Regions from separate parts of the Nonomuraea sp. NPDC049758 genome, predicted to be linked through region 1. Evidence: riboswitches for the same ligand, from Rfam matches in the RefSeq annotation. Region 1 holds a riboswitch; each other region holds the start of a gene.

Region 1 (7,292 bases):
TGCGCTCGCCGGGCGCGATCTCGGCGGCCGGTGAGACGTAGGTCCAGTCCAGGTCGGTCACCTCCCGGTAGAGCCCGAGCGCGGCCCGCGCGGCCCTGGCCTCCTTCTTGTAGATCTCCGGGAAGCCGGGCGTGTCGACCAGGTCGACGTCCGGGCCGGCCTTGAGGCTGCCCGCGCCGCCCACGACCAGCACCCGGCTCACCCCGGCGGCGCGCAGGCCGTCGATGAGGGCGCGGTTGGCGGCCAGGAACGGCGGCTCGGGCTCGGTGCCGTCACGCGGCGGGGCGATGGCGCAGACGACGGCGTCGTAGCCCTCGGCGAGTGTGGCGGCGTCGTGGACGTCGCCCTTGACGGGACCGCGGCGGCTGACACCGGTGACGTCGTGGCCGCGGCCGGTGAGTTCGGTGACGATGCGCTGACCGATCATTCCGGTCGCGCCGAACACGAGGATCTTCATGAGAAGCACAGTATCCAACGGATACTGGTTACTTCATCGTGCTATAAGTACCTTATGGATACTGGTGATGCCTTCGACCCGAACTGCCCGACTCGGCTGGTCCTCGACCGGATCGGCGACAAGTGGTCGGTGCTGGTGCTGCTCAGCCTCAGCGACGGGCCGATGCGCTTCACCGTGCTGCGCGGGCGGATCGGCGGGGTGACGCCGAAGGTGCTCACCCAGACGCTGCGGGCCATGGAGCTGGACGGGCTGATCACCCGCGAGGTCTTCGCGGAGGTACCGCCGCGGGTGGAGTACGCGCTGACCGACCTCGGCCGCTCGCTGCACGCGCCGATCTCAGTGGTCGCGCGGTGGGCCGAGGAGAACGTGCACGAAATGCTCCGCCATCGTGAAAAAACCTCGTGAATTGATCATATTTCCGCACGAGTGATGCTTTTCTTCGTCCTGGCCGTATAAAAACGTATCCCTCGGTAAATCGCCTCCCTTCTGGTCTCTTGTGGCCCCCTACGCTTTCCCCGTCCCACGACGGAGGGAGGCTCGCGGTGCTGGGAGTGGACACCTGCCTGGCGGAGGTCATGTCGATACCGGGCGCGCTCGACGCCATGCTGGTCGACGGCACGAGCGGCATGGCGGTCGCCTTCAGCAGCGCGTCCGGCGTGGACGCCGACAGGTCCGCCGCGGCGCTGACCGAGGCGCTGCGCGCCACGACCGACGGGCTGACCCGGACGTGTCCCGGCGAGATCGTGCGCATCGACGACATGCTCGTCACCACCGACCGGGGGCACCACCTGCTCCGGCTGCTGGAGACGGTCTTCGAGGGGCCGCTGGTCATCTACGTCCGCCTCGACCCGGAACGGTCGAACCTGGCCCTGGCCCGTTACCGCCTGCGGGCCATCTCCGACCTGCTGACCACCTGAGCCATGGCCGCGCTCGACTCACTCCTCGCCGGACTCGCCCGCGAACGCGCGACGGGGGCGCTCCGCGTGGGCCGGAACGGCACGATCTACCTGTCGGACGGGCGCGTGACGTACATGGAGTGCGCCCAGACGCCGGGCGTCGAGCGGCTGTTCGCGGCCAGGGGGCGGGTGCCGGAGCCGGCCCTGCGCGCCCTGCAGGCCGACGGCGGCCGCGCCCGGCTGCTCCAGGACGGCCCGGTCACCCTGGCCGAGCTCCAGTACGCCGTGCTCGGCGTGGTCCAGGACGCCGCCTTCTTCCTGCTGCCGGTGACCGGCGTGCGGCCGAAGTTCCGGCCCGGCGAGGAGCACTGGCTGGGCGGGCAGTGGTTCTTCGACGTCCAGGAGCTGGTGCGGGAGTCCGCCCGCCGCCGGGAGCAGCTGGCCGGCATCTGGCCCTCGCCGGAGGTGGACACCCAGCCCGTGCGGCCGGTCCCGCGCCTGCCCGGGCACGGGGTGGCGCTCAGCCAGGTGCAGTGGGAGGTCGTCGTACGGGCCGACCACAAGGCGACCCCGCTGGAGCTGGCCCGGCATCTGGGCCGGTCGGGCTACTCGGTGCTGGTGGCCGTCAGGAGGCTGGCCGCCGCCGGCCTCCTCGTCCCGCCGGATCCGGTACGGCCCGCGCAACGCCGTCCGGACGACGGGGAGGCGCTGCCCAGGCGGGTGCCGGGCGCGGTGGCAGCTCCCGCCGGGAACGGGCGGGCGGGGGCCGCCGGGCCGGTGCCGACGGGCGACCCGACCGATCTGACGCTGCTGCTGCGGCTGAAGAAGGCGCTGGAGGAGATGCCGTGAGGTTCCCCTCACGACGCAGGAGGAGGCCACCCGTGGAGCTACGGCAAGAGGTCCTGGCGGAGATGGAGCTCCTGCGCGGCCGCACGCCGGACGTCACCGGCAGCGTCGCGTGCACCGTCGACGGCCTGCGGATCGCCTGCGACCTGCAGGGAGACACCGGCGAGCAGGTGGCGGCGCTGTCGGCGGCGCTGCTCGCGATGAGCGGCCGGATGCTGACCATGGCGGGGCGCGGGACGTTCGAGGAGACCCTCGTGTCCGGCAGCGCCGGGTTCGTGGCCTTCTACGCCGCGGGCCCCACGATCGTCCTCACGGTTCTGGCGGGACCCGGCGCCAACGTCGGGCTCCTCCGGCTGGAGGGCAGGAAGACGGCGGCCTCCGTGGCCGCCGTGGCACGCAAGCACTGAACCATCCCCACCGAAGCGGAGGAAAGCATGGCAGGCATGGACGTCTCCCTCAAAGAGATGATGAGCATCGACGGCACGATCGGGGCGGCGATCGTCGACCACGGCAGCGGCATGGCGCTCGGCACGCTCGGCGGCTCGAAGGAGCTGGACCTGCAGGTCGCGGCGGCGGGCAACACCGAGGTCATCAAGGCCAAACTGCGCACGATGGACTCGCTGGGCCTCAAGGACGGCATCGAGGACATCCTGATCACGCTGACCGCCCAGTACCACATCATCCGCCCGCTGACCGGCCGCAGCGGCAAGGGCCTGTTCCTCTACCTCGCCCTCGACCGCAATCGGGCCAACCTGGCCCTGGCCCGGCACATGCTCAAGGTCATCGAGGAGAAGCTGGAGCTCTGACCGGCCCGCGCAGCGAGGCGCCGCAGCGGGTCACGTGGCGGGTCACGCGGCGGGCTCGGGCCGGGCGGGCGCCGCGGAGCCGGTGTGGGCGGTGATCTCGGCGACGATCGCGGGCCAGAGGGCGCGGGGCAGGTCGTGGCCCATGCCGGGGTAGGTGACCAGGCGGGCGTCCGGGATGGCGGCGGCCGTGGCCCGCCCGCCGGCGAGCGGCACGAGCTGGTCGTCCTCGCCGTGGATGACCAGCGCGGGCACCTTCAGCCCGCCCAGCGCGGACGTGCGGTCGCCGGAGGCCATGATGGCGGCGAGCTGGCGGGCCGTGCCGGCCGGGTCGTGGCAGCGGTCGAAGGCGAGCCCGGCCAGCCTGGTGACGCGTTCGCGGTCCAGCTCCCAGCCGGGGGACCCGAGCACGGCCCAGGTCGTCAGCGCGCCGGCGACGACCCCCTCGCGGTCGGTCGCGGGCTTGGCGAGGAGCACCGCGGCGGCCGCCTCGGTCGGCGGGGCCGCCTGCGGGCCGGGCGTGGACATGATCGAGGTCAGGCTCAGCACGCGGGCGGGGTGCCGGACGGCCAGCGCCTGGGCGATCATCCCGCCCATCGAGGCGCCGACGACGTGCGCGGCGGGCAGGCCCAGGACGTCCATGAGCCCGGCGCTGTCGTCGGCCAGGTCGTCCAGCACGTACGGCGAGGGCGCGCCCCATGCGGGCACGCCCTCGTCGTGGAGATGCGTGGACAGGCCCGCGTCGCGGTTGTCGAACCTGACGACGTGGTGGCCCTGCTCGGCCAGGAGTTCGCAGAACTCGTCGTCCCAGTGGATGAGCTGGGCGCCGAGTCCCATGATGAGCAGCAGGGGCCTGCCCGCGGGTGAGCCGAAGCTCTCGTAGGCGATCTCGATGCCGTTGGCGGCTGCGCGCTGGATCACAGCGACCAGAATGTCATTCTGGTCGCGAGGCGTAAAGAGCGGTCTGTCCGGAGATCAGTCGTTGAGCAGCTTGCGCAGGCGCTCGCCGCCGAGCACCACGCCGCCGCCGGCCAGCACGAGCACGCCGGCCATGACGGTGCCGCCCATCGCGACGGTCTTCCCGACCTGGCCGCCGGCGGAACCGGCCGCGTCCTCGGCGGGCTTGTCGGCCAGCACCTTGGGGGGCTCGGCCGGGTTGGCGTCGAACCTGCCCCACGCGCCGGTGGAGAAGGCCACGGGGTAGTTCTTCTTGCCCTTGCCGTCGCCCCACTTGGTGATGACGTAGTCGATCTTGATGTGGCCCTGGCCGCCGTTGCCGTCCACGCCGAGCGTGTCGGGGTTGAAGGTGCCGCCGGTCAGCTCGGCGAAGGTCTTGGCGTCGAGGTCGAGCATGACGCCACGGCTGGAGGGCTCGCCGGGGCCGCGGTCGCCCACGAAGAACGGCATCTTCTTGCCGTTGTAGGTCACGTAACCCTCGGTCATGAGGGGCCAGCTCGGGCTGGCGGCCAGGCCCTTCTGCATGGGCTTGCCGCTGGCGGGGAGGCCGGTGTCGCCGGCCCGGCCGGAGGAGTCGTCCCAGAAGTAGGAGGCCTTCGTGGAACCCTTGAGCAGGATCTTCTGGTCGTCGCCGGTGTCGGCGTGGGCGCCGGTGGCGGAGATCGTCAGCGCGCCCATGGCGGACACGGACAGCAGGGCGAGAGAGCGCAGGCCAAATCGAGACATGAAGCAGTGAAGTCCTTCGCGAGGGGACAGGGGGAACGCGCGTGACTACGGTGCGTAACCGGGCAGAGCGCCGAAAAGGTGGTTACGCGGCGCGTGGGGGAAGTCAGGGAAGAGACCGCTCAGCAGGCGGTCGTCACTACACTGTCCGGGGGTACGACGAGGTGGTACATGCGTGAAGTCCTCTCCATCTCGCCTACCGGGTTAGCTGACGGGTTCGGGCGTGGAGATGCCCTACCGGCACATGGCCGGATTCACCCCAATGAGATGGGTCCCCGGTTCCCGACAAGTCGGGATTCGGCGCCAGCTGTCGTCCCTCTCCTGGTAGGGACTACGCCACCAGCTGGTAATTGGTTAAGACGGTACCCAGAGATTCGGACAAATACAAACGAATCGTCATGAACCGGGTAAAGATCTACCTATCGAGGTAAAGAGAAAGGGGGCACGGCATGCCGTACCCCCTGCTAAATCGGACCTTTCAGCCGCCGCTCTTGCGCCTGAAGGATCTTTTACTCGCTGCCGGACCGTGCGCCCCGTGGATCTTCGACGGGTCCACGCCCCTGCCACCCGCGGCCGAGTCGGCCTGCTGCCCGCGCTTGCGTTCCAACGCCTCGCGGAACTTGCGCTTCATCTCGTCCTCGGGAGTCTCGCTGACTTCCGGCTCCGGTGTTTCCGCCATGAGGACCTCCTGGTTCTGGGGACATCCACAGCTTCGCACGACGTCGCTTACGACGCGAAACCGGCCTCCACTCTGCTTTCCGCCGCGGGCGGCTGCTCCAGCCGCCTGCCGGGCATCATGACCAGCGCGACCAGGGCGATCACCGCGCCCGCCACGCCCAGCGACGGGATGACCACGGCCGCCGCCGAGGCGTGCGCGGCCGCGAGCCCGTGGACCGGCGCGTCCGTGGTGATGACCGACGTGTACGCGGTGCCGGCCAGCGCCAGCGCCACCGAGCCGCCGATCTGCCGGAAGAAGGTGAGGTTGGCCGAGGCCGTGCCGATGTACCGCGGCGCGACGGCCTGCTGCACGGCCACGGTCAGCCCCGACAACATCGGCCCCATGCCGAGCCCGAGCAGCGCCATCCACCCGGCCAGCAGCAGGCCGTCGGTGCGCACGGTGAGGTTCAGGCAGAGCAGGCTGCCGGCCACCAGCAGGAACGGCGCCCCGACCAGCCACGGCTTGTACGTGCGCGTCCTGGACATCAGCGTGCCCATGAGCGCGCTGCCCGCCACCATCGCCAGCGTCATCGGGTAGATCCTCAGCCCGGACTCGGTGGCGCTGACGCCCAGCGCCTGCTGGAAGTAGCGCGGCAGGAACACCACGCCGGCGTACATGCAGAAGGCGGTGAAGAAGGAGGTCGCGTTGACCAGCGTGTACGTGCGGTCCCGGAACAGGTGCATCGGCATGACCGGGTTCGCCGCCCGCAGCTCGACCAGCACGAACGCGGCCAGCAGGACCAGCCCCAGCAGGATCGGCCCGGCCACGGGCGGGGAGGTCCAGGAGTTGCCGTCCAGGCCCTTCTCGGTCAGGCCGAGCAGCAGGGCGCTGATGGCCACGCCGAACACCGCGATGCCCGCGTAGTCCGGCCGGCCCCCGCCGCCGGTGCCCGGACGGAACGGCAGCCGCAGCACCACGATCGCGATCAGCACGATCCCGAGCGGCACGTTCACGTAGAAGGCCCACCGCCAGCTCGCGTGGTCGGTGAACAACCCGCCCAGGAAGGGCCCGGCCAGGTACGTCAACGCCATCACGCCGCCGAGTGCGCCCTGCACGCGGGCGCCGTTGCGTCCGGGCGGGAACATCTCCATCACCAGGGCCAGCGACAGCGGCAACAACGCGCCCGCGCCCAGTCCCTGCACGGCGCGGAAGGCGATGAGCTGGGTCATGTCCTGGGCGAGCCCGCACAACGCCGATCCGACGACGAACACCGACATGCCGATGAGCAGCAGCGGCTTCCTGCCGTGCTGGTCGGAGAGCCGGCCGTACAGCGGCACGGTCACGGTGGAGGTGAGCAGATAGGCCGTGACCACCCAGGTGTAGAGCCGGGTGCCGCCCAGCTCGCCGGTGATGCGGGGCAGCGCGGTGCCGACGATCGTCTGGTCGAGCATCGCCAGGAACATCCCGCCGAGCACCGCCAGCAACACCAACCCGTTGCCCTTGGTCTTCATGTCATTAGTCACAGGTGAAGATTGATATGTAAGAGCTGACATGTCAAGCCTTCGCTATGCTGGCGGGCATGTCCCTGCGGATCGCGCTCCTCGGCCTGCTCGCCACCAAAGGCCCGGCCAGCGGCTACGACCTGGCCAAGAAGTTCGAGCACTCGCTCAACCACGTCTGGCAGGCGGGGCACACGCAGATCTATCCGGAGCTGGTCAAGATGGCCGCCGACGGCCTGGTGACGGTCGAGCACGAGGGCGCCCGGGGCCGCAAGATCTACGCCGTCACCGCCGAGGGTCGCGCGCTGGTCACCGAGTGGCTGGTCGGCCACGACCCGTCGGCGACCGTGCGCAGCGAGACCGCCCTCCAGGCGTTCCTGCTGGCCCTGCTCGACACCGGGCAGGCCGTCGCCGTGGTCGAGCGCATCAAGGCCCACTTCCAGGCCCGCCTCG
Region 2 (7,292 bases), on a different contig from region 1:
CACGGATCGGCCGTCGGACGCCGGGGCGAAGCCGGCCTTGGGGTGCCCGCCGGCCACGCATCTCCGATGCCCGCGCCCGTATCTGTTACGTAATCATCGTATGTGCTGCTCCAAACCGCGTCCAAGCGCGGACGCTACGCCCTGAGCACAACTCGGCACGCAACGCACGCCACACGTATTCCCCATCGGGTCAGCCGGGTTACCGATCGCGGTGCGCACGAGGGTCCTGCGACGGGACAATGCGCGGCGCACGGGAGAGGCCACCGGTTTTCCATCGTGCCCCACCAGCCGCAGGCCCGCGTTTTGCCGGTCATCCACGGCCCGCCCCACCGAGAAGCCCGAGGAGAGGCCCGAAGAGAGGCTCGAACAAGCACCGACAAGCCCTGAGAACCCCGCACAAGGCCGTAAGAAGACGGAAGTACCCGGTACCGGAAGAGGGCTTGCGACGGCGCTTCCGGAAGGACCGGCTGCTCGATTGTGCGGCGGAGCGTCACCGCTTTGCGCGTACGCGCAGGGGCCGGGAAGCGGAACATTGCGGCGGGTGACGGCATTGGCCCGTTCCGGCCGCGGGTGACGAACACGGCGGCGAACACGGCGGCGTACACGCGGCGAGCCCGGCGGCGCCCGGGAATTGACACGGACGCCGGCCGCAAAGCCCGGCACGTTCCACTCCCGCGCGACGCCTTGTCCGGCGACACGAGTGAGCAATACGCCCACATTTGGGCGAATTAGAAGATCAACAAGTGGTCCGGGGATTCACGAACTCCCCACAAAAACGATCATGCGCTTATGGCGCTCGCCGGGGTCCTAGGCGAACGGCATAAGCGCATGGTCAGGAGATGGCTCTCTCGACGAGGCTCAGTGAGCCGCTTCGTACTTCTCCACGACGGTGGAGGCGATCCTGCCGCGCTCGCTGACCGGCAGGCCGTGAGCCTTGGCCCACTGCCGGATCTCCGAGCTCTTCTCGCGGCTCATCGCACGGTTGCCGCCGCGACCACGGCGACGGGCGGACACGGCTCCTGCCCTGCGGGCGTGCTGCACGAAAGGCGTGAGTGCGTCCCTCAGCTTCTTGGCGTTAACGTCGCTGAGGTCAATCTCATAGGAGGAGCCGTCAATAGCGAAGCTGACCGTCTCATTGGCCTCGCCCCCATCGAGGTCATCGATGAGAATCTCCTGGATCTGCTTGGCCATCTACGCAATCCTTTCCCGGAGCATTGTTTCATTCGCTCGCCCAAACATATACCCGGAAAGGCGCGGAGACAATTCAGCGCTGCGGGGATTCGGCTGACTGGCAGATCAGTTCTGGTTCTCGGCCTGATCCTGGCGGTTTGCCCGTCGCCCGGCGCCCTCCGATCGCAGCAACTTCACCGCGCCAAAGATGAAGGCGCCGCCGACCACGACCGGGGGGATGAGCGCTGACAATACGTCTGTTACGGCTTCCATTCGTCCTCGCCTCCAGGGCTTGCAGGGTTTCGGGGGCGCTAAATACGCATCCCGGCGCGACCTGCGGGACCTGCGGGAGCACGCCGGACGCTCATGACGCCTAGGTGACAACTCACCCGGAACCGACCATAGCCACACACAGTCGCCCTCAGGGAGCAGGGGCACCGACATCCGGCAACCCGGACGTCCCATAGCCTAATGCCAGTCTCTCCAGGCTCCTTACCGGATCAAGGGAAAATTTTGCGAAAAGGCATCTTCCCAGGTGCGGATGGCTCAACGAAGATCTTTTACCACCCGCGTTCCGGCCAGCCTGTCATGCGGCCCGCGCTCCAACGGCTTGTCGATCAGGATGAGCAGCCCGACGCCGAACAGCAGCATTCCGGCCAGCAGATTGACCACCGGAATGCCCATCAGCATGACAGGCCCGGGATAGACCAGGGCCCGTTTCAGCAGGGCGCCACGCGGAAGGTCGTCCGGCGCCAGGCGAATCTTCATGATCGCCTGGCCGAAGGTCCGCCGGCGCAGGCAATGGGCCCGCCAGTCATAGGCCGTATAACACAGGCCGGCCAGGAACCAGGCCAAGAGCCCGGGGAGCCGCCCGCCGAACGCCTCGACCATCCCGACAGTCCGGAAGACGCCCCACAGCGCGATGAACAGAATGTAATAGAAGACCCCGAAGACCAGCGCCTCAATGAAGCGGGCGGCGAGGCGTTCCCACCATTCCGCGGGCACGGCGCCCGGCCACGACGGTGTCCCGGCCATATCCCACCTCACGCGGTCGGCGGTCGTACCCCCCATTTTGGTACGCCCCGCACACACAAAACAGAGGCCGGCGGGAAGCCGGCCCCTGTTTTACGCTGACGCGGGATTACTTGATCTTCACGACCACCGTGCCCGCGAACTTGTCCGCGAACGTCTGCTGCAGCGGCTTGTCCCACAGCTGCGAGGCGCCGTTGACCGCGACGCACGCCCAGGCGAGCAGCGGGCCGAGGAACGGGATCCAGCTCAGGATGTAGCCGCCCCAGGTGACGCCGGCGCGCTTGATCGCCAGGTCGGACGCGAGCCCGCCCGGAGGAAGGGCCTGGCCCACCGGCACGACCTTGATCCCCATGACCATCTTGCCGACCGTCTGGCCGTTCATCTTCGTCAGGAAGAACTCGTAGCACACCCAGACGGCGGTCGTCACGATCGACGACAGGAGGGTGATGACGAAGGCGGACAGGAGGCCGGAGGTCAGGCCGGTCGCCGAGTCGTAACCGACCGCGAGCAGGCCCAGGATGAGGCTGACCACGAAGTTCACGACGCCGAGGATGACGCCGTCGATGATCCTCGCGACCAGACGCTGCCACCACTCCGCCAGGGGGGCCGGAGCGCCCGGAGGCTGTACGCCGACGGGCTGACCGTAGGGCTGGCCGTAGCCGGGCTGGCCGTAGGGCTGCGACTGCTGCTGCTGGCCGTAGGCCTGGCCGTACTGCTGCTGGTCGCCGTACTGCTGGCCGTAACCCTGTTGCTGGTCGCCGTACTGCTGCTGGGCGTAGCCGCCCTGCTGGCCGTACTGGGCTTCCTGGCCGTAGCCCTGCTGCTGGCCGTAGTCGGGTTGCGACTGCTGGCCGTAGCCCTGCTGGCCGTACTGGGCCTCCTGGCCGTAACCCTGCTGCCCGGAGGCGGCCTGCTGACCGTAGCCGGGCTGGGCGTACTGCTGGCCCGAGGACTGCGGCTGCTGGCCGTAGCCCTGCTGGCCCGAGGCGGCCTGCTGGCCGTACTGGGCCTCCTGGCCGTAGCCCTGCTGCTGGCCGTAGTCGGGTAGCGACTGCGGTTGCTGGCCGTACTGCGGCTGCTGACCGTAGCCCTGCTGGCCCGGGGCGGCCTGCTGGCCGTACTGGGCCTCCTGGCCGTAACCCTGCTGACCCGAGGCGGCCTGCTGGCCGTAGCCGGGCTGGGCGTACTGCTGGCCCGAGGCGGGCTGCTGGCCGTAACCCTGCTGGCCGTACTGGGCCTCCTGGCCGTAGCCGGGCTGCGTGTACTGCTGGCCGGAGGACTGCGGCTGCTGACCGTAACCCTGCTGACCCGGGGCGGCCTGCTGGCCGTACTGGGCCTCCTGGCCGTAGCCGGGCTGCGTGTACTGCTGGCCCGAGGACTGCGGCTGCTGACCGTAGCCCTGCTGCTGGCCGTAGCCCTGCTGACCCGGGGCGGCCTGCTGGCCGTACTGGGCCTCCTGGCCGTAGCCGGGCTGCGTGTACTGCTGGCCCGAGGACTGCGGCTGCTGGCCGTAGCCCTGCTGCTGGCCGTACTGCTGCTGTTGCTGGCCGTACTGCTGTTGCTGGCCATAGCCCTGTTGCTGCTGCTGACCGTATGGGGGCTGGCCGAAGGCATCGTCCGCCCGGTAGCCGACCACAGTCACGTCCGGGTCGGGCTCGCCGGGCCGACGGCCGTGGTGCTGACCGTACTCGGGGTTCTCGCCGGAATCGTCCTGTGGGTACGGCGGCTGTCCGGTGCTCACCGTGTCACCTCGCTTCGAGTGCGCATGTGGCACGTGTCAGGACACATGCCTGTGCTGCCCAACGTATCGACATAGGTATCAACAATCACCTTTCCAAGTGGTCAAGGTCCGCGTCACCCGATGTCAGATGCAGCAGCATGCGGGTGTTGCCAAGGGTGTTCGGTTTGACGTGTTCCAGATCAAGGAACTCCGCCACACCCTCGTCGTACGAGGCCAGCAACTCGGCGTAGACCTCGGGTGAGACCGGCGTGCCCTGGATGGGGCGGAAACCGTGCCTCGCGAAGAAGTCGACCTCAAAAGTCAGACAGAATACACGCCGCAGCCCCAGATCCTTCGCCTGCCGGACGAGTGCCGAGACGATCCGCCGCCCGACCCCCAGCCCCCGGCACGCGGGATCGACGGCCACCGTACGGACCTCGGCGAGGTCCTCCCAGAGCACGTGGAGCGCGCCGCAGCCGACGACCTCCCCGCCCCGCTCGGCCACCCAGAACTCCTGGACGTCCTCGTACAGCGTGACCGTGGCCTTCTCCAGGAGCCGCGGCCCCGCGCCCGCGTAGGTGTCCACGAGACGCCTGATCGCACGCACGTCGGGCGTGCGCGCACGCCTGACCACGACCGCGGTCTCGGGGACTGCCACTTCGGCCACCTGCTCCATGGCTCTCCAGGGTACAGATCTCATTACGGCTCGGCCCTAAATCCCACGTCTCGGGCATCTCATCACATCCCGTGGTCAGGTGAACACGGGCCGACTTGGAGCTTTCCTCCAGACCTCAGCACCCCGAATGCTGGACAAAAGGTGCAGAAGCCCGCTTCCGTACGGCTACCCACGAGATCACCTTGTGACCCTTCAGTTGTGAAACCTCTACAGACTCGGCAGTTCCGGTTGAGCGTGAACCCGGAGTGCATTAGTGTCCAGCGACGATGTTCTCCGCGTAATGCGCGCGGAAAGACACGCCCAATTCCCGCAAGGGAAGCCGGGGAACCAACGGCGGCGAGCACCTGGCGCCACCACTTGGGGTGAATCCGACCATCTCGGTAGGGCTGCTCCGGCCCGAACCCGTCAGCTAACCCGGCCGGCGTCGATGAGAGGAGCTCGGTTGGTGAAGCGGACGTTCGACCGCTCGGGGAAGTCCGGGGGCAGGCACGCCCGCCCCCAGGAGCAGGCCAGGCGCGCACGCCGCCTCGGCGTCATCGGCGTCACCGTCGCCGCGATGCTGTTCACCGTCCCCGTCGGTTCCGCCGCCGCCGACCCGAAGCCGTCGCTCTCCGAGCTCTCCGACCAGGTGGAGAAGCTGCACGAAGAGATCGAGACGCTGGCCGAGCAGTACAACGAGCAGCGCGAACGGCTGAAGGCGGCCCAGAAGGCCAACGACTCCGCCCAGAAGATCCTGGCCACCAGCGAGTCCGACCTGGCCGCCAAGCGCGCCAGGGCCTCGCTGCTCGCCCAGAACGCCTACATCACCGGCGGCCTGGACAAGGCCCTGGCCTTCGCCCAGTCCGGCGACCCCGAGACCTTCCTCGACCGGGCCGCGACCACGTACGCGCTCGAACAGCAGCAGGGCGAGGAGGTCAACCAGCTCGCCAGGGCCATGGAGGCCGCCGAGCGGGCCAGGGCCGGCGCCAAGACCCGCATCGCCGAGGTTCAGAAGATCGTCACCGATCTGGAGAGCAAGCGCTCGAAGATCACCAAGCTGGTCACCAAGGTCGAGAGCAACCTCTACCGGCGGGCCGTCGGCGAGGCGGGCCGTCCCGGCACCCGGGCCGTGCGCGTCAACCTGCCGGTCATCGGCGACGGCAAGGCCGCCCAGGCCGTCAAGTGGGCCCTCACCCAGCAGCTCAAGCCGTACGTGTGGGGCGCGGAAGGGCCCCGCTCCTACGACTGCTCCGGTCTGGTGATGGCCGCCTACCAGCGTGTGGGCATCTCGCTCCCCCACTACACCGGCGACCAGTGGACGGCCGGCACGCACGTCAGCCGCGACCAGCTGCGCCCCGGCGACCTGGTGTTCTTCTACAGCGACCTGCACCACGTCGGCATCTACATCGGCGGCGGCATGATGGTCCACGCCCCACGGACGGGTGACGTCGTGCGGGTCGCCCCGATCGGCGGGCGGCCGTTCGCCGGCGGCGTGCGCATCGCGGACTGACCCGCGCCGGTTCGCCCAGCGTCACTTCGCCCAGCGTCACTAGATGATGAGCGCCGCCAGATGAGCGCCGCTAGATGAGCTGGCGGCGCGCCGCCCATGCCACGGCCTCGATCGCCGTGGCCACGCCGATGCGGTCGCAGATGCCCCTCAGCCTGCGCCGTACGGTCCGTCCGCTGATGTCCAGCCGCCTGCCTACCCGATCGACGGTCACTCCCCTGGCCAGCTCGGCCAGTAACGCCAAATCCGCGTGGCTCAGCTCAACGCCTTCTGTGAGCACATCCACCGGGAGCCCTCCCCCCAACAGCAGAACTCGGACCTTTCAGGCGAAGCAAGCCGCTCGTCTCGGTGAAGGTAAACGCATCGCGGAAAGGTCGTCAAGCGCCACAATCGGCGCCCTTGACCAGTGCTATTGACATGATCACTTATATGTGACGTACTCCGCATATGTTGGCACGCCGTGGTCCGCTATGAACGGTCCAAACGATCAATTCGGCGGCCCGGTTCCACCTCCGATGAGCGCCACCGACGTGCTGGGTTTTGATCCCTCGGATCCGCAATTTGTGCGCGATCCGTACGTCCGATATCGCGAGCTGCGAGCCGCCGGGCCGATCTTCAGAACGCGCGGCGGGCTGCTCGTCGTGACCACGTACGAGTTGTGCGCGGCCGTGCTGCGCGACCCCGGGTTCGGTCACGGAACGTCCCCGCCCGCACAGGAAGAGGCAGGTCAGCCCGGCAGGTCGTTCCTGCTCATGGACCCGCCCGATCACACCCGGTTGCGTGCTCTGGTCAGCCGCGCGTTCACGCCGCGCATGGTGGCCCGCCTCAGGCCGCGGATCGAGGCGATCACCGCCGACCTGATCGGACGGCTGCCGGAGGAGGCGGAGCTGATTTCCGGCTTCGCGTACCCGCTGCCGGTGATGGTGATCAGCGAGATGCTCGGGGTGCCGCCGGAGGACCACGGCCGCTTCCGCGGATGGAGCGAGGCCCTTGCCCGCGGACTTGACCCGATGCTGACAGACGCCCTCATGTCGGAAACGGAGCGTTCCAGGAACGAGTTCCGCGACTACTTCCGCCACCTGATCGCACGGCGGCGCGAGCGTCCCGGCGAGGACCTCCTGAGCGCCCTCGCACACGTCGAGGAGCTCACCGAGGCCGAGTTGCTGGCGACCTGCGTGCTGCTGCTCGTGGCCGGCCACGAGACCACC
Region 3 (7,292 bases), on a different contig from region 1:
TCTTGTTGCTGCCGTCGACGTGGGCGAAGGCGTAGTTGATGTGGGTGACCTTGCCCCACGGGATGTTGCCGGCCAGGTAGGCGGGCCGGCCGTTCTTGCCGGTGCGCCAGCTGGTGAAGTAGCCGATGATGCGGCGGGGGTGGTCGGCCCCCATCTTCTCCCGGCCGTCCTCGTCGTAGGCCAGGCAGTAGGGGACGTCCACGCCGGGGGTCTGGTAGAGGCCGTCCGGGCGGCAGGCGGCGTTGTCGGCCGCGGCGGTGGCCGTACCGGCCAGGGCTCCCGCGATGAGGACCAGTGAGGTGCCGCACGCGGCCAGGGCCGCGCGTAGGCGTGTGGGCTTCAAGGCCACCTCCGATGGGGCATGACTGGGGGGTTGATCGGAAGGTAAGCCTGGTGACCAGGCCCGTCAATGCTCTCTGTTAGGAAACTTTCTTAATAGTTGCCGCGCGCGGCGGTCACGATCCGGTCCGGCGCAGGATGAGCACCGCGATGTCGTCGCGCGGGGCGCCGTGCGTGAAGGTGTTCAGGTCGGCGGCCAGGGCCTCGACGGTCCTGGACGGCGGGTCGCGGGCCCAGGAGCGCAGCCGCTGCTCCAGCGGGTAGAAGGAGCCGTCGCGGTCGCGGGCCTCGGTCACGCCGTCGGTGCACAGCAGCAGCGAGGCCCCGCGCGGGAAGGCGAAGCGCGCGCCGTGGCGCGGCTCGCCCGCCAGCCCGGCCAGGCCGAGCGGCACCTCCGGCTCGCCGAGCCAGAGCTGCCCGGCGTTCCCACCGTGGATCAGGTACGGCGCGATGTGCCCGCAGTTGACCGCGTTCACCTCCAGCTCCGGGCCGATGTCCAGCAGCAGCGCGGTGACGAACCGCTCGGGCTCGCCGGTGTGCGCGGCGAACCTGTTGTGCCTGATCACGGCGTCCTCCAGGGCGTCGGCCACGCCCATGAGGGAGAGCTCGCGGTAGGCCGCCTCCCGGAAGGCGCCCAGCACGGCCAGCGCGGCGCCGATCGCGGGCAGCCCCTTGCCCTGCACGTCGGCGATCATCACCCGGGTCCCGTACGGCGACGGCGCCACCTCGTACATGTCGCCGCCCACCATCGTGTCCTCCTCGATGGGCTGGTAGAGGCCGTCCACGACCACGTCGAGCGAGCGCAGCGGCAGCGGCCTGACGAGCTGCCGCTGCAACGCCGCGGCGGCCGAGCGCAACCGGCGGACCTCCTCCTCGCGCTGGATCCGGTAGCTCGCGCCGACCACGCTCATCAGCCCGAACGCCGCGGTGAAGCCGGAGACCTCCAGGTTCGTCCGCAGATTGCCGCCCAGATAGGCGACCGAGGCCGACACCACCGCCAGCACCCACACCGACGCGACCGCCGTCTGCCACACCGAGCCCAGCGCCGACACGATCGCGGGCAGGAAGATCAGCACCGGCACGAGCTCCGCGCCCCCGCCGGTGAACCTGTCCAGCCCGACCACCAGCACCGTGATCCCGATCAGGCCGACCAGGAACACCGGTGTCGTGAAGAAGGGCCGCCTGAGCCCGCCACCCCACAGAATCGTCGTTCACCCCCGGTGACCAGCTTCTCCCAAGGCGTCCGTGTTCCGTCCTGCGGCGCGCCGGGCACGGCGAAGGGCCGGCCCCGAAACCGGGACCGGCCCTTGACGTGCGAACTTATCCGAGGCCGTTCTTCATGGCCGTGAGGAGTTCGGCGTTGGTGGTGTCACCGCTGAGCTCCCAGAAGAACGCGCCGCCGAGGCCCTGGTTCTTCGAGTAGCTCATCTTGCCGCCGATGGTGCTCGGCGTGTCGTAGCTCCACCACTGGTTGCCGCAGTAGGCGTAGGCCGTGCCCGCGACGGTGCCGGTGGACGGGCAGCGGGTCTTGATGACCTTGTAGTCCTCGATGCCCTGCTCGTACGTGCCGGGCGCCGGGCCGGTCGCCGTGCCGCCGGGCGCGGCCTGGGTCACGCCGGTCCAGCCGCGGCCGTAGAAGCCGATGCCGAGCAGCAGCTTGGCGGCCGGGACGCCCTTGCTCTTGAGCTTCTGGATGGCGTTGTCGGTGTAGAAGCCGGGGATCGGGATCTTGTCCCAGGTGGTGAGCGGGGAGTGCGGGGCGGTCGGGCCCTGCGCGTCCCAGCCGCCGAAGAAGTCGTACGTCATGACGTTGTACCAGTCGACGTACTGGGCGGCGCCGCCGTAGTCGGCCGCGTCGATCTTGCCGCCGTCGTTGCCGTCGGCGGTGATGGCCGCGGTGACCAGGTTGTTCGCGCCGAAGCGCGAGCGCAGCGCGGACATCACGTTCTTGAACGCCGCCGCGCCGCTGGTGTCACAGGTCAGGCCGCAGGCGTTCGGGTACTCCCAGTCGATGTCGATGCCGTCGAAGACGTCGGCCCAGCGGGGGTCCTCCACCAGCTTGTAGCAGGAGTCGGCGAAGGCCGTCGGGTTCTGCGCCGCCTGGCCGAAGCCGCCGGACCAGGTCCAGCCGCCGAAGGAGAAGAGCACCTTCAGGTTGGGGTACTTCTTCTTCAGCTTGCGCAGCTGGTTGAAGTTGCCGCGCAGCGCGCCGTTGTCCCAGGTGTCGGCGACGCCGTCGACGCTCTCGCCCGCCTGGTAGAAGCGGTCGTAGTCGGCGTAGCTGTCGCCGATCGTGCACTGCCCGTTCTGCACGTTGCCGAACGCGTAGTTGATGTGCGTCAGCTTGGCCGCCGAGCCGCTGGTGTCGATGTTCTTGACGTGGTAGCCGCGCTGGTAGATGCCCCACTGGACGAAGTAGCCCAGCACCTTGTTGCCGCCGCCACCGCCGCCGCCCGTGGTGGTCGCGGTGATCTGGTTGCTGTCGGCCGAGCGGTTGCCCGCCGCGTCACGCGCGCGCACGGTGTAGTTGTAGGAGGTGTTGGCGCTGAGGCCGGTGTCGTTGTACGAAGTGCCCGTGACGGTCGTGACCAGGGTGCCGCCGCGGTAGACCTCGTAGCCGGTGACCGCCACGTTGTCGGTGGAGGCGTTCCAGGCCAGCGAGACGCTGTTGTTGCTGACGCCGGTCGAGCGCAGGTTGCCGGGCACCGACGGCGGGGTCTTGTCGTCGCCGCCACCGCCGCCGGTGGTCGTCGCGGAGATCTGGTTGCTGTTGGCCGAGCGGTTGCCGGCCGCGTCACGCGCGCGCACGGTGTAGCTGTAGGCCGTGTTCGCGGTGAGGCCGGTGTCGTTGTACGTGGTGCCCGTGACGGTGGTGACCAGCGTGCCGCCGCGGTAGACCTCGTAGCCGGTCACGGCCACGTTGTCGGTGGAGGCGTTCCAGGCCAGGGCCACGCTCGTGTCCGTGACGCCGGTCGAGCGCAGGTTGCCCGGCACGGACGGCGCGGTCGTGTCGCCGCCGCCGCCACCGGAGACCTTCCACAGCGCCGCCACGTTCGGCGGCTCCCAGCCGGGCTGGGAGGTGTGCGCCTGGAGACAGACGTAGTCGACGCCGTTGTAGGTGACGACCGTGCCCGCCGTGTAGGCGGTCCACGGGGCCCAGGCCGCCGCGTACGCCACCGTGCTGGCGGAGGCGAGCGCCGGGGCGGCCACGGCCGCGGTGAGGGGCAGGGCCAATGCCGCCATTCCCGCCAGGACCTTGCTCAGAATGGTGTGTTTCATGTCGCTCCGACATCCGTTGGGGGGTGTGTGGGGAGTGGGATGGGAGACTTCTGGGGAAACTATTAGGAAAGTTTCCTTTAAGTTGTGAATCGACGGTAGCTTCTGCCTGGGGGAGCGTCAATACGTATCGGTCAGGCGTCCGTAATCGTGCCGGTCAGACCCCGGACGCGCCCGTTCACGAGGGGATAACGGTTCAGGAACGGGGGCTGACGGCGGGGTGAGCCGTGGCTCAGCATTGGACCGTGGCAGGAATCTCCGCCTGGCGGCGGACGCCCACGCGACGCGGGCCCTACGTGGTCCGCGCGGTCGCGGAGTTACGGTCCTGGCCGTCGCTGAACGTCAGCGGCACCGGTCAGCAGGTCACCTTCGCCGTCCACGGAACCGAGATCCTGCGCCTGGCCGGCCGGGACGAGATCCACGTACGGCTCACCGCCCCCGCCATCGGCCGCCTGGAGCCGTACCTGCGGGCGTGCGACCAGGTCCATGCCTGCCGCGACCGCGCCTGGGTCGCCGTACAGGTCGACGCCGAACCTGATCTGGAATTGTTGCTGGCGCTCACGAGCGTGGCGATAAAGGCGCACGTGGCGTGAACCGATTCGGTGCGTAGCGTTTCTCCCACGCAGCGTCGAAACTAATGCCGCCATTTGCCTGGGAATTACTCGCCGGGTAGCTTGGTTGTACACAGCCGAACGGGGAGTCGTCCCAGGTAGGGATGGCATTGCCTGGGAATTACCCAAGCGGGACCCGTGTTGTACAGAGTCGATGCGGACATCCCCGCATCCGGGCGTCGCACATATACCTTCAGGCCCTTTCCCGGGCCCGGGAAGACGATGCGTCAGCCCTTTGCCTGACCAAGAGACCGCTGAATCCGCCTGTGCGCGGAACCGGGGACCCATGTGTCCAATGGGGTGAATCGGCACCGTGGTGCCGTAGGGCAGCTTCCCGCCCGAACCCGTCAGCTAACCCGGCAAGCGGCACGGAAGCTCAAGGAGTAACACCCTCATGGCCAAGCACCGTCTTCACCGTGCCTTCAAGCTCGACCTCGCCAAGATCGCTCTCGGCGCGACCGCCGTCGCCGGCGTGCTCGGCACGCACGCGGCAGTGAACGCCGACACCGCCACCGCCCACACCGCCACCCAGACCGCCAAGGTCGCCGGCGTGGCCGCCCAGCCGCGCGTCGCGCAGCACCGCGCCGCCGACGAGAGCGCCAAGGGCAAGGTCAACGTCACCGCCGCGCAGGTGCTGGCCACGGCCCGCGCCCAGGTCGGCACCTCCGAGGACGCCAACGGCGGCGGCACCAAGTTCCAGAAGTGGTACGCCGACTCGCAGCGCGCCGCCGAGACCGCCGCGCGTGACGGCGGCAACCGCGCCATGTACCTGAACGCCCCCTGGTGCTCGATGTTCGTCTCCTGGGTCGGCGAGCAGACCGGCGCCCGCCCGCAGGTCGGCTGGGACGCCTACACCGTGACCCACGCCAAGTGGTTCGCCGCCAACGACCGCTGGGGCACCGAGGCCAAGCCGGGCGCCGTCGTCTTCTTCTCCTGGAGCGGCAGCAAGAGCCTGAACGACATCCAGCACGTCGGCTTCGTCGTCAAGGACAACGGCGACGGCACGATCTCCACGATCGAGGGCAACACCGGCAACGGCAAGGTCGAGCAGCGCGTCCGGCCGAGCTCCCAGGTCGTCGGCTACGGCTACCCGTCGTACGCCGCCTGATCCTTCCTTGCCAAGAGCGCACTCCCTGCGGGGAGTGCGCTCTTTCGCGTTTCAGGGCCGCCGGTGCCGGTGGACCAGGACCGCCGCTGCCTGCCCGGCCGAGCGGGCCGCGCCAGGCTCCTCGGAGATCATCGCGGTCACCGTGGCGCCGTCGATCAGGGTGAGCAACTGCTCGGCGAGCAGGCCGGGGTCCCCAGCCCCCGCCTCCTCGGCGAGCGAGCGCAGGTAGGCGCGCAGGCGCTCCTTGTGCTCGCGCACCGCCGTACGGACGACGGCCGAACCGGCGCCCAGCTCGGCGAAGGCGTTGGCGAACCCGCAGCCGCGGAAGTCGTCCTCGGCGAACCAGCGCTCCAGCCACGCGAAGACCGCCGGGATGCGGTCGCCGGCGTCGGCCACGTACGCGGTGAGCGAGGTCATCCAGCGTTCGTCGCGCCGCCGCAGATAGGCCACGACCAGCGCCTCCTTCGACGGGAAACACTGGTAGAGGCGTTTCAGCGAGACGCCGGAGGCGGCCCGGATCTCGTCCATGCCGACCGCCTGCACGCCGCGGCGGTAGAACAGGTCGCCCGCGGCGTCCAGCAGCCGCTGCTCGTGATCCATGACACCCCTCCAGGTGCTTGCCGCGGAGAACGATCGTTCTCTACGCTAGCGCACAACCCGGGAGAACGCCCGTTCTCTCGATCGGAGAGGACAGCCCATGACCCGCCCGCCCGTCCCGCCGTTCACCGAGGAGACCGCCCGGATCAAGGTCCAGGCCGCCGAGGACGCCTGGAACACCCGCGACCCCGACCGCGTCGCGCTCGCGTACACCGAGGACTCCGTGTGGCGCAACCGCGGCGAGTTCGTCACCGGCCGCGCCGAGATCGCGGCGTTCCTGCGCCGCAAGTGGGCCCGCGAGCTGGACTACGCCCTGCGCAAGGAGCTGTGGGCGGTCACCGGCGACCGCATCGCCGTGCGCTTCCAGTACGAGTCCCGCGACGCCGCCGGCCAGTGGTGGCGCAGCTACGGCAACGAGCAGTGGGAGTTCGACGCCTCCGGGCTGATGCGCCGCCGGGAGGCCAGCATCAACGACGTCGCCATCACCGAGGAGGAACGCCGCATCTTCGGCTCCCGCCCGCTGTCCGAGCACGGCGTGGACGTCCTCGGCATCCGCCACGCGGAGATCGCCGGGGTAAGGTCGGAAGGCCGATCGTAGGAGGTCTGACATGGCGGTCTTGCTGCTGGGCACCCTCGACACCAAGGGGGAGGAGTACGCCCTCGTCCGCGACCTGATCATCCGGGCCGGGCAGGGCGTCGTCCTCATGGACACCGGCGTCATGGGCGCCCCGGCGCTGGCCGCCGACGTCCCCGCCGAGGCCGTGGCGCGGGCCGCGGGCACCGGCCTCGACCGGCTCAGGAGCGCCGGCGACCGCGGCGCCGCGCTCGCGGCGATGGCGGCCGGGGCCACCGCCCTGGCCCAGGACCTGCACGCCCGAGGCGAGCTGAGCGGCGTGCTCGCGCTCGGCGGCAGCGGCGGCTCCTCCATCGCCGCCGCCGTCATGCGGGCGCTGCCCGTCGGCCTGCCCAAGCTGCTCGTCTCGACCATGGTCAGCGGCGACGTCTCGGCCTACGTCGGGGAGACCGACGTGACGCTCATGTACAGCGTCGTCGACGTCGCGGGCGTCAACTCCGTCTCCCGCCGCATCCTGACCAACGCCGCCGCCGCGATCAGCGCGATGGCCGCCTCCTACGCCGCCGGCGCCGAGCCGTCCGGGGAGGACAAACCGCTGGTCGCGGCCACGATGTTCGGCGTCACCACGCCCGCCGTCGACGCCGCGCGGGCCCGGCTGGAGTCCCTGGGCTACGAGGTGCTGGTCTTCCACGCCACCGGCTCGGGCGGCCGGGCCATGGAGGCGCTGGCGGCCGGCGGCCACTTCGCAGGGGTGCTCGACCTGACCACCACCGAGCTGGCCGACGAG
Region 4 (7,292 bases), on a different contig from region 1:
TCTACTACAAGTACGAGGGCGTCTCACCGGCCGGGTCGCACAAGGCGAACACCGCCGTGCCGCAGGCGTACTACAACGCCAAGGAAGGCGTGCGGCTGCTGACCACGGAGACCGGCGCGGGACAGTGGGGGTCGGCCCTGGCGTTCGCCTGCGCCCAGTTCGACATCGAATGCCGGATCTGGATGGTTCGGGCGTCCTACGACCAGAAGCCGTACCGGCGCTCGCTCATGCGCGTGTACGGCGCCACCGTCCACCCCAGCCCCTCCCCCCTCACCGGCGCGGGCAGCAAGGCGCTGGCCGACGACCCCGCCTCCCCCGGCAGCCTGGGGCTGGCGATCAGCGAGGCGGTCGAGGTGGCCGCCGCGAACCCCGAGGCCCGGTACGCGCTCGGCTCGGTGCTCAACCACGTCCTCATGCACCAGACGGTGATCGGCGAGGAGGCCCTGGCGCAGCTGCCCGAGCTGCCCGACCTGGTCATCGGCTGCACCGGCGGCGGCTCCAACTTCGCCGGCCTGGCCTTCCCCTTCCTGCGGGAGAAGCTGGCCGGACGGATCGGCACCCAGTTCAGGGCGGTCGAGCCGGCCGCCTGCCCGTCGTTCACCCGCGGCGTGTACGCCTACGACTTCGGCGACACCGCCGGGCTGACGCCGCTGCTGAAGATGCACACCCTCGGGCACTCCTTCGTCCCCGACCCGATCCACGCCGGCGGGCTGCGCTATCACGGCATGGCGCCGCTGCTGTCCCACATGTACGAGCTGGGGCTGTTCGAGGCGGTGACCCGTACCCAGAGCGAGTGCTTCGAGGCGGGTGTGCGCTTCGCGCGGACCGAGGGCATCGTCCCGGCCCCCGAGCCCACGCACGCGCTGGCCGAGACCATCGCCGAGGCGCTGCGTTGCAAGGAGAGCGGCGAGGAGAAGGTGATCCTCACCGCGCTGTGCGGGCACGGCCACTTCGACCTGGCCGCCTACGACCGCCACCTGGCCGGCGAACTGGAGGACTACTCGCTGCCGCAGGAGCGCCTCGACCAGGCGCTCACCGAGCTGCCCGGCTGAGATGACACGGGTGGCCGCGGGACCCGCGGCCACCCGTGTTCAGTTCGCGTTCGGGCGCTTCCTGTGGTTCGCCTTCTTCTTCTTGCGCCCCCTGCCCTTGCGTGCACGCTTCGCCATGGGCTCACCTCCAGCGGTCGGGATCGTGACCTTCAAGGTCTCCCCTGCCCGCGGCTCGCACAAGCGATACGCCGTGACCTAACATTCCTCAACAAACTCGTGTCATAATTTGGTGGAATCTGTTGGAAGGGGTGGGCGTGCTCGCACAGCAGCGTCAGCAGACGATCCTCGAACGCGTACGCAGCAGCGGCGGCGTCCGGGTGGCCGACCTCGTGCGCGAGCTCGGCGTCTCCGACATGACGATACGCCGCGACCTTGAGGTGCTGGCCGAGCGCGGGCTGCTGGAGAAGGTGCACGGCGGCGCGACGGCCCTCGGCCCCGGCTCGACCGAAGAGCCCGGCTTCACCGCCAAGTCCGCCCGCCAGCAGCAGGAGAAGGAGGCCATCGCGCGGCACGCGGCCACCCTCGTACGGCCGGGCACCGCCGTGGCCCTCTCCGCCGGCACCACCACGTGGGCGCTGGCCCACCACCTGGTCGCGGTGCCCGAGCTGACCGTGATCACCAACTCGATCCCCGTCGCCGAGGTCTTCCACCGCAACCCGCGCGCCGACCGCACGGTCGTGCTGACCGGCGGCGTGCGCACGCCCTCCGACGCGCTCGTCGGCCCCGTGGCGGTGGCGGCCATCCGCCGCCTGCACGTGGACACGCTCTTCCTCGGGGTGCACGGCATGAGCCTGCGCGCCGGGTTCACCACGCCCAACCTGCTGGAGTCCGAGACCGACCGGGAGCTGGTGGCCGCGGCGCACCGGCTGGTGGTCCCCGCCGACCACACCAAATGGAACACGGTCGGCATCAGCACGATCGCCGAGCTGACCGAGGCCGACGTGGTCATCAGCGACGCGGGGCTGCCCGAGGAAGCACGCACCGAGCTGGCCGAACGGGCCGGAGAACTGATCATCGCGGAGGGCACGCCTTGAAGCGCACCATCACCCACCTGGCAGACGGCCGAGAGCTGATCTACTTCGACCGGCGCGACGACGCCGACCGGAGCGCGATCGACCGGCGGCCGCTCGACCCGCGGCCGGTGGCCTCCGAGCTGCGCTACGACCCGCTGACCGAGGAGTGGATCGCGATCGCCGGGCACCGGCAGACGCGGACGTTCCTGCCGCCGGCCGACGAGTGCCCGTTGTGCCCGTCGTCCGCCACGCGGGCGTCGGAGATCCCTGCCCATGACTACGACGTGGTGGTGTTCGAGAACCGCTTTCCCTCTTTCTCCGGAAATTTTGGGACTTACGGGGATGTCGGCGGCCTGAGTGAGGTGCGGCCGGGTGTCGGACGCTGTGAGGTGGTGTGCTTCACCTCCGACCACTCCTCCTCCTTCTCCAGGCTCTCCAACGCCCAGGTCCGGCTGGTCATGGAGGCGTGGGCCGACCGCACGGCCGAGCTGTCCGGCATCGAGGGCGTCGAGCAGGTGTTCTGCTTCGAGAACCGGGGCGAGGAGATCGGCATCACGCTCCCCCACCCGCACGGGCAGATCTACGCCTATCCCTACGTGACCCCGCGCACCAAGCTCCAGCTGGGGGCCGCCTCGCGGCACACGGGCGGCAACCTGTTCGCCGACGTGCTGGCCGCCGAGCAGGCCGCCGGCACGCGGGTGGTGGCCGCCAACGAGCTCTGGACGGCGTTCGTGCCGGCCGCCGCGCGCTGGCCGTTCGAGGTGCACGTGTATCCGCACCGGCAGGTGCCCGACCTGGCCGCGCTGTCGGAGGAGGAGCGGGCCGCGTTCGCGCCGCTGTACACCTCGGTGCTGCGGGCGCTCGACGCGCTGTTCGGGGTGGCGATGCCGTACATCTCGGCCTGGCACCAGGCGCCGGTGCGGTACGGCCGCGAGCTGGCCTACCTGCACCTGGAGCTGTTCAGTATCAGGCGGGCGCCCGGGAAGCTGAAGTACCTGGCGGGCTCGGAGTCGGCCATGGGGGCCTTCGTCAACGACGTGCTGCCGGAGGAGGCGGCACGCATGTTGCGATCACGAATTGATCACTAATTGGTTTCTCATTAAAGTCGCATGACTCGTGATCTACCACTAATATCCCGTTAGACATCGGCCATAACGGTCGTTGTACGCCTAATCCCGGGCGTGTTGCCCGGGAGCCGGGGACCCATCGCATCCGGGGTGAATCCGCGCAAGTGGTAGGGACTGCTCCCGTGCCCGAACCCGTCAGCTAACCCGGCCGGCAGAGGGAGAGGAACAACCACGTGGCGGCTTCGTCCCCCGCGAGTCTTGCCGTCGGTCTCATCACCGCCACCGCCCTGCTCGTCCATCCGGCCGCCGCCTCGGTCTCCGGGGCGGCCGCCGTGGCGGCCGCGCCCAAGCCGTCCGAGGCGCAGCTGCGGGCCCAGCTCAAGGAGCTCAACCGCAAGGTCGACAAGCTCATCGAGACGTACAACCTCAAGCGGGTCGAGCTGGCCAAGGCCCAGCAGGCCGCCACCGCGGCCCAGCAGCGGCTCGCCGCCGCCGAGCAGGCGCTGGCCACGGCCGAGCAGCGGGTCGCCGAGATCGCCCGGCTGCGTTACCAGAACGGCGACACCTCCCTGCCGGCGTTCATGATGACCCCGGACGGCGGCGGCGCGGCCGTGCTCGAACAGCTCACCGCCGAGCAGCAGGCGGTCGTGGACAGCGTGGCCAAGGCCCGCGACGACCAGAAGAAGGCCGCCACGGCCGCCGCCGCGCTCGCGACGGAGCTGAAGGCGGGCACGGCGGAGGTGGCCGAGCAGCGCGACGACGCCCAGGACGTCATCGACGACATCAAGAAGAAGCTCCAGGACCTGGTGCCGTTCGGGCCGGGCAAGAAGTCCGACGGGAGCTGGGCGCCCGAGCTGCCGGCCGGCTCGGACAACATCACGCCGCGCACCCGGCTGATGCGCGCGCAGGTGCAGAAGAACTTCTCGCTGCCGTACGAGGTGGGCTGCTTCCGGTCCGGCTCCAGCGGCGAGCACCCGCTCGGCCGGGCCTGCGACTTCATGATGAGCACTGGCGGCACCATGCCGAGCGCCGTCAACAACGCCCTCGGCGACCGGCTGGCCGACTGGGCGCTGAAGAACAAGGCCAAGCTGGGCGTCAAGTACGTGATCTGGAAGCAGCGCATCAATCAGGGCTCGGGCTGGCGCTCGATGTCCGACCGCGGCAGCATCACCGAGAACCACTACGACCACGTGCACATCTCGATGAACTAGCCGCGGACCGGCGGCTCAGCGGATGCCGGTGAGCTTGTCGGGGTTGGTGACCGAGTAGACGGCGGCGATCCGGTCGCCCTCGGGCGTGAGATCGACGACGACCACGGCCAGCGGGCCGTCACCGGAGAAGACGAGCGCGCACGGGTCGCCGGCCACGCGCCGGTAGCGCAGGTCCACCGCGCCCGGGGTCAGCGTCGCGGCGACGGACATGAACAGCGCCGCCACCTGGTCCCGGCCGTGGACCGGGCGCAGGCTGGTGGCCGGTCCCTTGCCGCCGCCGTCGGTCCACAAGGTCACCTCCGGCGCCAGCACCTCCAGCAGGGCCCGCAGGTCACCGCCGAGGGCGGCCGCGGCGAACCGCTCGGTCACCTCGGCGTGGACGTCGGGCTGGGTTCGGTGACGAGGACGGCGCGCGTGGACGTGGCGGCGCGCGCGGGCCGCGAGCTGCCGGACCGCCGCCGGCGTGCGCCCGAGGATGTCGGCCGTCTCCGGATGGCTGAAACCGAACACCTCGTGCAACACGAAGACCGCTCGTTCCAGCGGTGACAGGGTCTCCAGCACGACCAGCACCGCCATCGACAACGACTCCCCGCTCCCGGCGGCGCCCCCGGCGTTGTCGGGGGCCGTGACCAGCGGTTCCGGCAGCCAGGAGCCGACGTAGGTCTCCTGGCGGCGGCTCAGGTCCGCCCGCCGGGCGAGCGCCTGGTTCACCGCGATCCGCACCAGATAGGCCCGGACGTTCTCCACCGGTCCGGCGTCCGGCCTGCGGTGCCGGGCGGACCAGGCCAGCCACACCTCCTGCAGCACGTCCTCGGTGTCGGCGACGCTGCCGAGCATGTTGTAGACCACCGAGAACAGCAGTTCCCGGTAGCCGAGGAACTGCTCGGTGGCGGCGTCGGCGGGGTGCCGCGGGGTCGGTGTCATGGCGTGCCTCCTCGTCTGTCGCAACCGAAGAGTCCCGACGCGTGGCGATTGTGACATGAAGGCATCAAGCGTGATCTATGCCACTCATGTCACAGTTCCCGGCCGGTTCCCCCTCTGTGGTGGCGTCACGACTCACAAGGGAGAGCTTCGATGCGTACATTGATCCGCGACGTCAGGGTGTTCGACGGCGAGCACACCATCGCGACGGCCGACGTGGTGATCGAGGACGGCCTGATCGCCGCGGTCGGCGCCGGCGCGGGTCACCCGGCCGACGCCGAGGTGGACGGCACGGGCAGGACGCTGCTGCCCGGCCTGATCGACGCGCACACCCACGTGTTCGACGGCAGCCTGGCCCAGGCCCTGCGGTACGGGGTCACCACCGAGCTCGACATGTTCTGCCTGCCGCAGATCCTCGCCGGGCAGCGGCGGCTGGCCGCCGAGCACGACGACGTGGCCGACCTGCGCAGCGCCGGCACGCTGGCCACCGCTCCGGGCGGCCACCCGACCCAGCTGCTGGCGGCCCTGGCGGGCACCGTCCTGGACGGGCTCGACGTCACGGCGATCGACTTCGTCTCCGACCCGGCGCAGGCGCCGGCGTTCGTCCAGGCCAGGCTGGCCGAAGGGGCCGACTACCTCAAGATCGTCATTGACGACGGCGTCGTGCACGGGGCCGACCTCCCCGTCATGACGGCGGAGGTCGCCGCCGCCCTGGCCGTGGCGGCGCACGAGGCGGGCCTGCTGGTCATCGCGCACGCGATCACCGCCGCCGAGGTGGGGACCGCGCTCGACGCCGGCGTCGACGGCCTGGCTCACGTGTGGACCGACCTGGCGCCGGACGACCCGGCCTCGCTGCGCCTGGCCGGGCGGGTGCGCGACCAGGGGGTCTTCGTGGTGACCACGCTGGCCTACTTCGAGGCGATCACGGCTCAGCACGTCGAGACCGCCGACTGCGCCCGCCCGGGCAGCTCCGTCAACGCCGTCGGCGCGCTGCGGGCCCTGCGCGGCGCGGGCGTGCCGCTGCTCGCCGGGACCGACGCCACGCCGTTCGTGCCCGCCCACGGCGCCGGCCTGCACCGCGAGCTGCAGTTGCTCACCGAGGCGGGGCTCGGCGCCGAGGAGGCGCTGGCCGCCGCGACCAGCGTGCCCGCCCGGCACTTCGGGCTGGCCGACCGCGGCCGGATCGCCCCCGGTCTGCGCGCGGACCTGGTGCTGGTCGAGGGCGACGCCACCCGGGACGTCACCGCCGTCGGCGACATCGCCGAGGTCTGGCGTCGCGGGGTGCGCCAGGCGCGGTAGCCCCTGCCGGTGACGCGCCGGCCGGGTCAGCCGAGCGTGAGGGGGTTGACCAGGTCGGCGTAGACCAGCAGACCGGCCATGATGATCAGCACGAACGCCATCGCGTAGGTGAGCGGCAGCACCTTGGCGATGTCGACGTAGCGGGGCTCGGGGCGGCGCAGGATCTTGGCGTAGCCGCGCTTGATCCCCTCCCACAGGCCGCCCGCGATGTGGCCGCCGTCGAGGGGCAGCAGCGGGATCAGGTTGAACAGGCCGATCGCCAGGTTGAACCCGGCCAGCAGGCTGACGAAGGTGAACAGCTTGCTCTTGTTGGACATGTCGGAGGCCAGGATCTCGCCGCCGAGCCGGCCCGCGCCCACCACGCCGACCGGGCCCTCGGGGTCGCGCTTGTCGCCGGAGAAGGCGGCGTTCCAGACGCCGACCATCTTCGCCGGCAGGTTGACCATCGAGCCCACGACGCGGCCGGTCAGGTCGCTCATGTAGCCCGGCACCTGCCCGATGCTCTGCTGCTCGAAGACCTGGGAGGGCACGACGCCGAGGAACCCGACGCCCTTGTCGATCTTGGTCTCGTCGGTCGGGTTCGCCATGTCGCGGGCGATGAGGGTGACGTCGAGCGTCATCGGCCTGCCGTCGCGGACGATGCCCAGCTTGACGGGGCCGGCGCCGTGGCCGCGGATCAGGCGGGTGGCGTCCTGCCAGGTCGCGATCTTCTGGCCGTCGAGGGAGACG

The links. Region 1 has a riboswitch for cyclic di-AMP ahead of AB0J46_RS12200 (hypothetical protein). Riboswitches for the same ligand answer to the same signal wherever they lie in the genome.
Region 2: linked by a shared signal. The riboswitch ahead of AB0J46_RS17690 (NlpC/P60 family protein) and the one ahead of AB0J46_RS12200 (hypothetical protein) in region 1 are both predicted to bind cyclic di-AMP.
Region 3: linked by a shared signal. The riboswitch ahead of AB0J46_RS38400 (CHAP domain-containing protein) and the one ahead of AB0J46_RS12200 (hypothetical protein) in region 1 are both predicted to bind cyclic di-AMP.
Region 4: linked by a shared signal. The riboswitch ahead of AB0J46_RS25880 (hypothetical protein) and the one ahead of AB0J46_RS12200 (hypothetical protein) in region 1 are both predicted to bind cyclic di-AMP.

What each region holds. Positions count from the first base shown of each region.
Region 1 covers NZ_JBFAMZ010000004.1:163,601-170,892, forward strand. Annotated here, with positions in the region: gene AB0J46_RS12165 (NAD(P)H-binding protein) at 1-457, opposite strand, end outside; gene AB0J46_RS12170 (helix-turn-helix domain-containing protein) at 512-862, shown strand; gene AB0J46_RS12175 (roadblock/LC7 domain-containing protein) at 1,000-1,374, shown strand; gene AB0J46_RS12180 (DUF4388 domain-containing protein) at 1,378-2,202, shown strand; gene AB0J46_RS12185 (roadblock/LC7 domain-containing protein) at 2,235-2,606, shown strand; gene AB0J46_RS12190 (hypothetical protein) at 2,634-3,005, shown strand; gene AB0J46_RS12195 (alpha/beta hydrolase) at 3,048-3,923, opposite strand; partial or broken gene AB0J46_RS12200 (hypothetical protein) at 4,209-4,637, opposite strand; cyclic di-AMP (ydaO/yuaA leader) riboswitch at 4,861-4,995, opposite strand; gene AB0J46_RS12205 (DUF5302 domain-containing protein) at 5,161-5,361, opposite strand; gene AB0J46_RS12210 (MDR family MFS transporter) at 5,409-6,863, opposite strand; gene AB0J46_RS12215 (PadR family transcriptional regulator) at 6,920-7,292, shown strand, end outside.
Region 2 covers NZ_JBFAMZ010000006.1:160,070-167,361, forward strand. Annotated here, with positions in the region: gene AB0J46_RS17670 (Lsr2 family protein) at 859-1,191, opposite strand; gene AB0J46_RS17675 (RDD family protein) at 1,717-2,205, opposite strand; gene AB0J46_RS17680 (RDD family protein) at 2,312-3,943, opposite strand; gene AB0J46_RS17685 (amino-acid N-acetyltransferase) at 4,029-4,598, opposite strand; cyclic di-AMP (ydaO/yuaA leader) riboswitch at 4,886-5,037, shown strand; gene AB0J46_RS17690 (NlpC/P60 family protein) at 5,044-6,087, shown strand; gene AB0J46_RS17695 (LuxR C-terminal-related transcriptional regulator) at 6,158-6,370, opposite strand; gene AB0J46_RS17700 (cytochrome P450) at 6,648-7,292, shown strand, end outside.
Region 3 covers NZ_JBFAMZ010000019.1:43,280-50,571, reverse strand. Annotated here, with positions in the region: gene AB0J46_RS38420 (glycosyl hydrolase family 18 protein) at 1-343, opposite strand, end outside; gene AB0J46_RS38415 (PP2C family protein-serine/threonine phosphatase) at 456-1,499, opposite strand; gene AB0J46_RS38410 (glycosyl hydrolase family 18 protein) at 1,660-3,618, opposite strand; gene AB0J46_RS38405 (luciferase family protein) at 3,861-4,208, shown strand; cyclic di-AMP (ydaO/yuaA leader) riboswitch at 4,469-4,606, shown strand; gene AB0J46_RS38400 (CHAP domain-containing protein) at 4,621-5,334, shown strand; gene AB0J46_RS38395 (TetR/AcrR family transcriptional regulator) at 5,386-5,934, opposite strand; gene AB0J46_RS38390 (nuclear transport factor 2 family protein) at 6,032-6,529, shown strand; gene AB0J46_RS38385 (Tm-1-like ATP-binding domain-containing protein) at 6,540-7,292, shown strand, end outside.
Region 4 covers NZ_JBFAMZ010000010.1:12,333-19,624, forward strand. Annotated here, with positions in the region: gene AB0J46_RS25865 (TrpB-like pyridoxal phosphate-dependent enzyme) at 1-1,052, shown strand, start outside; gene AB0J46_RS25870 (DeoR/GlpR family DNA-binding transcription regulator) at 1,307-2,086, shown strand; gene galT (galactose-1-phosphate uridylyltransferase) at 2,083-3,153, shown strand; cyclic di-AMP (ydaO/yuaA leader) riboswitch at 3,222-3,360, shown strand; gene AB0J46_RS25880 (hypothetical protein) at 3,366-4,343, shown strand; gene sigJ (RNA polymerase sigma factor SigJ) at 4,359-5,267, opposite strand; gene AB0J46_RS25890 (amidohydrolase family protein) at 5,418-6,563, shown strand; gene AB0J46_RS25895 (M50 family metallopeptidase) at 6,590-7,292, opposite strand, start outside.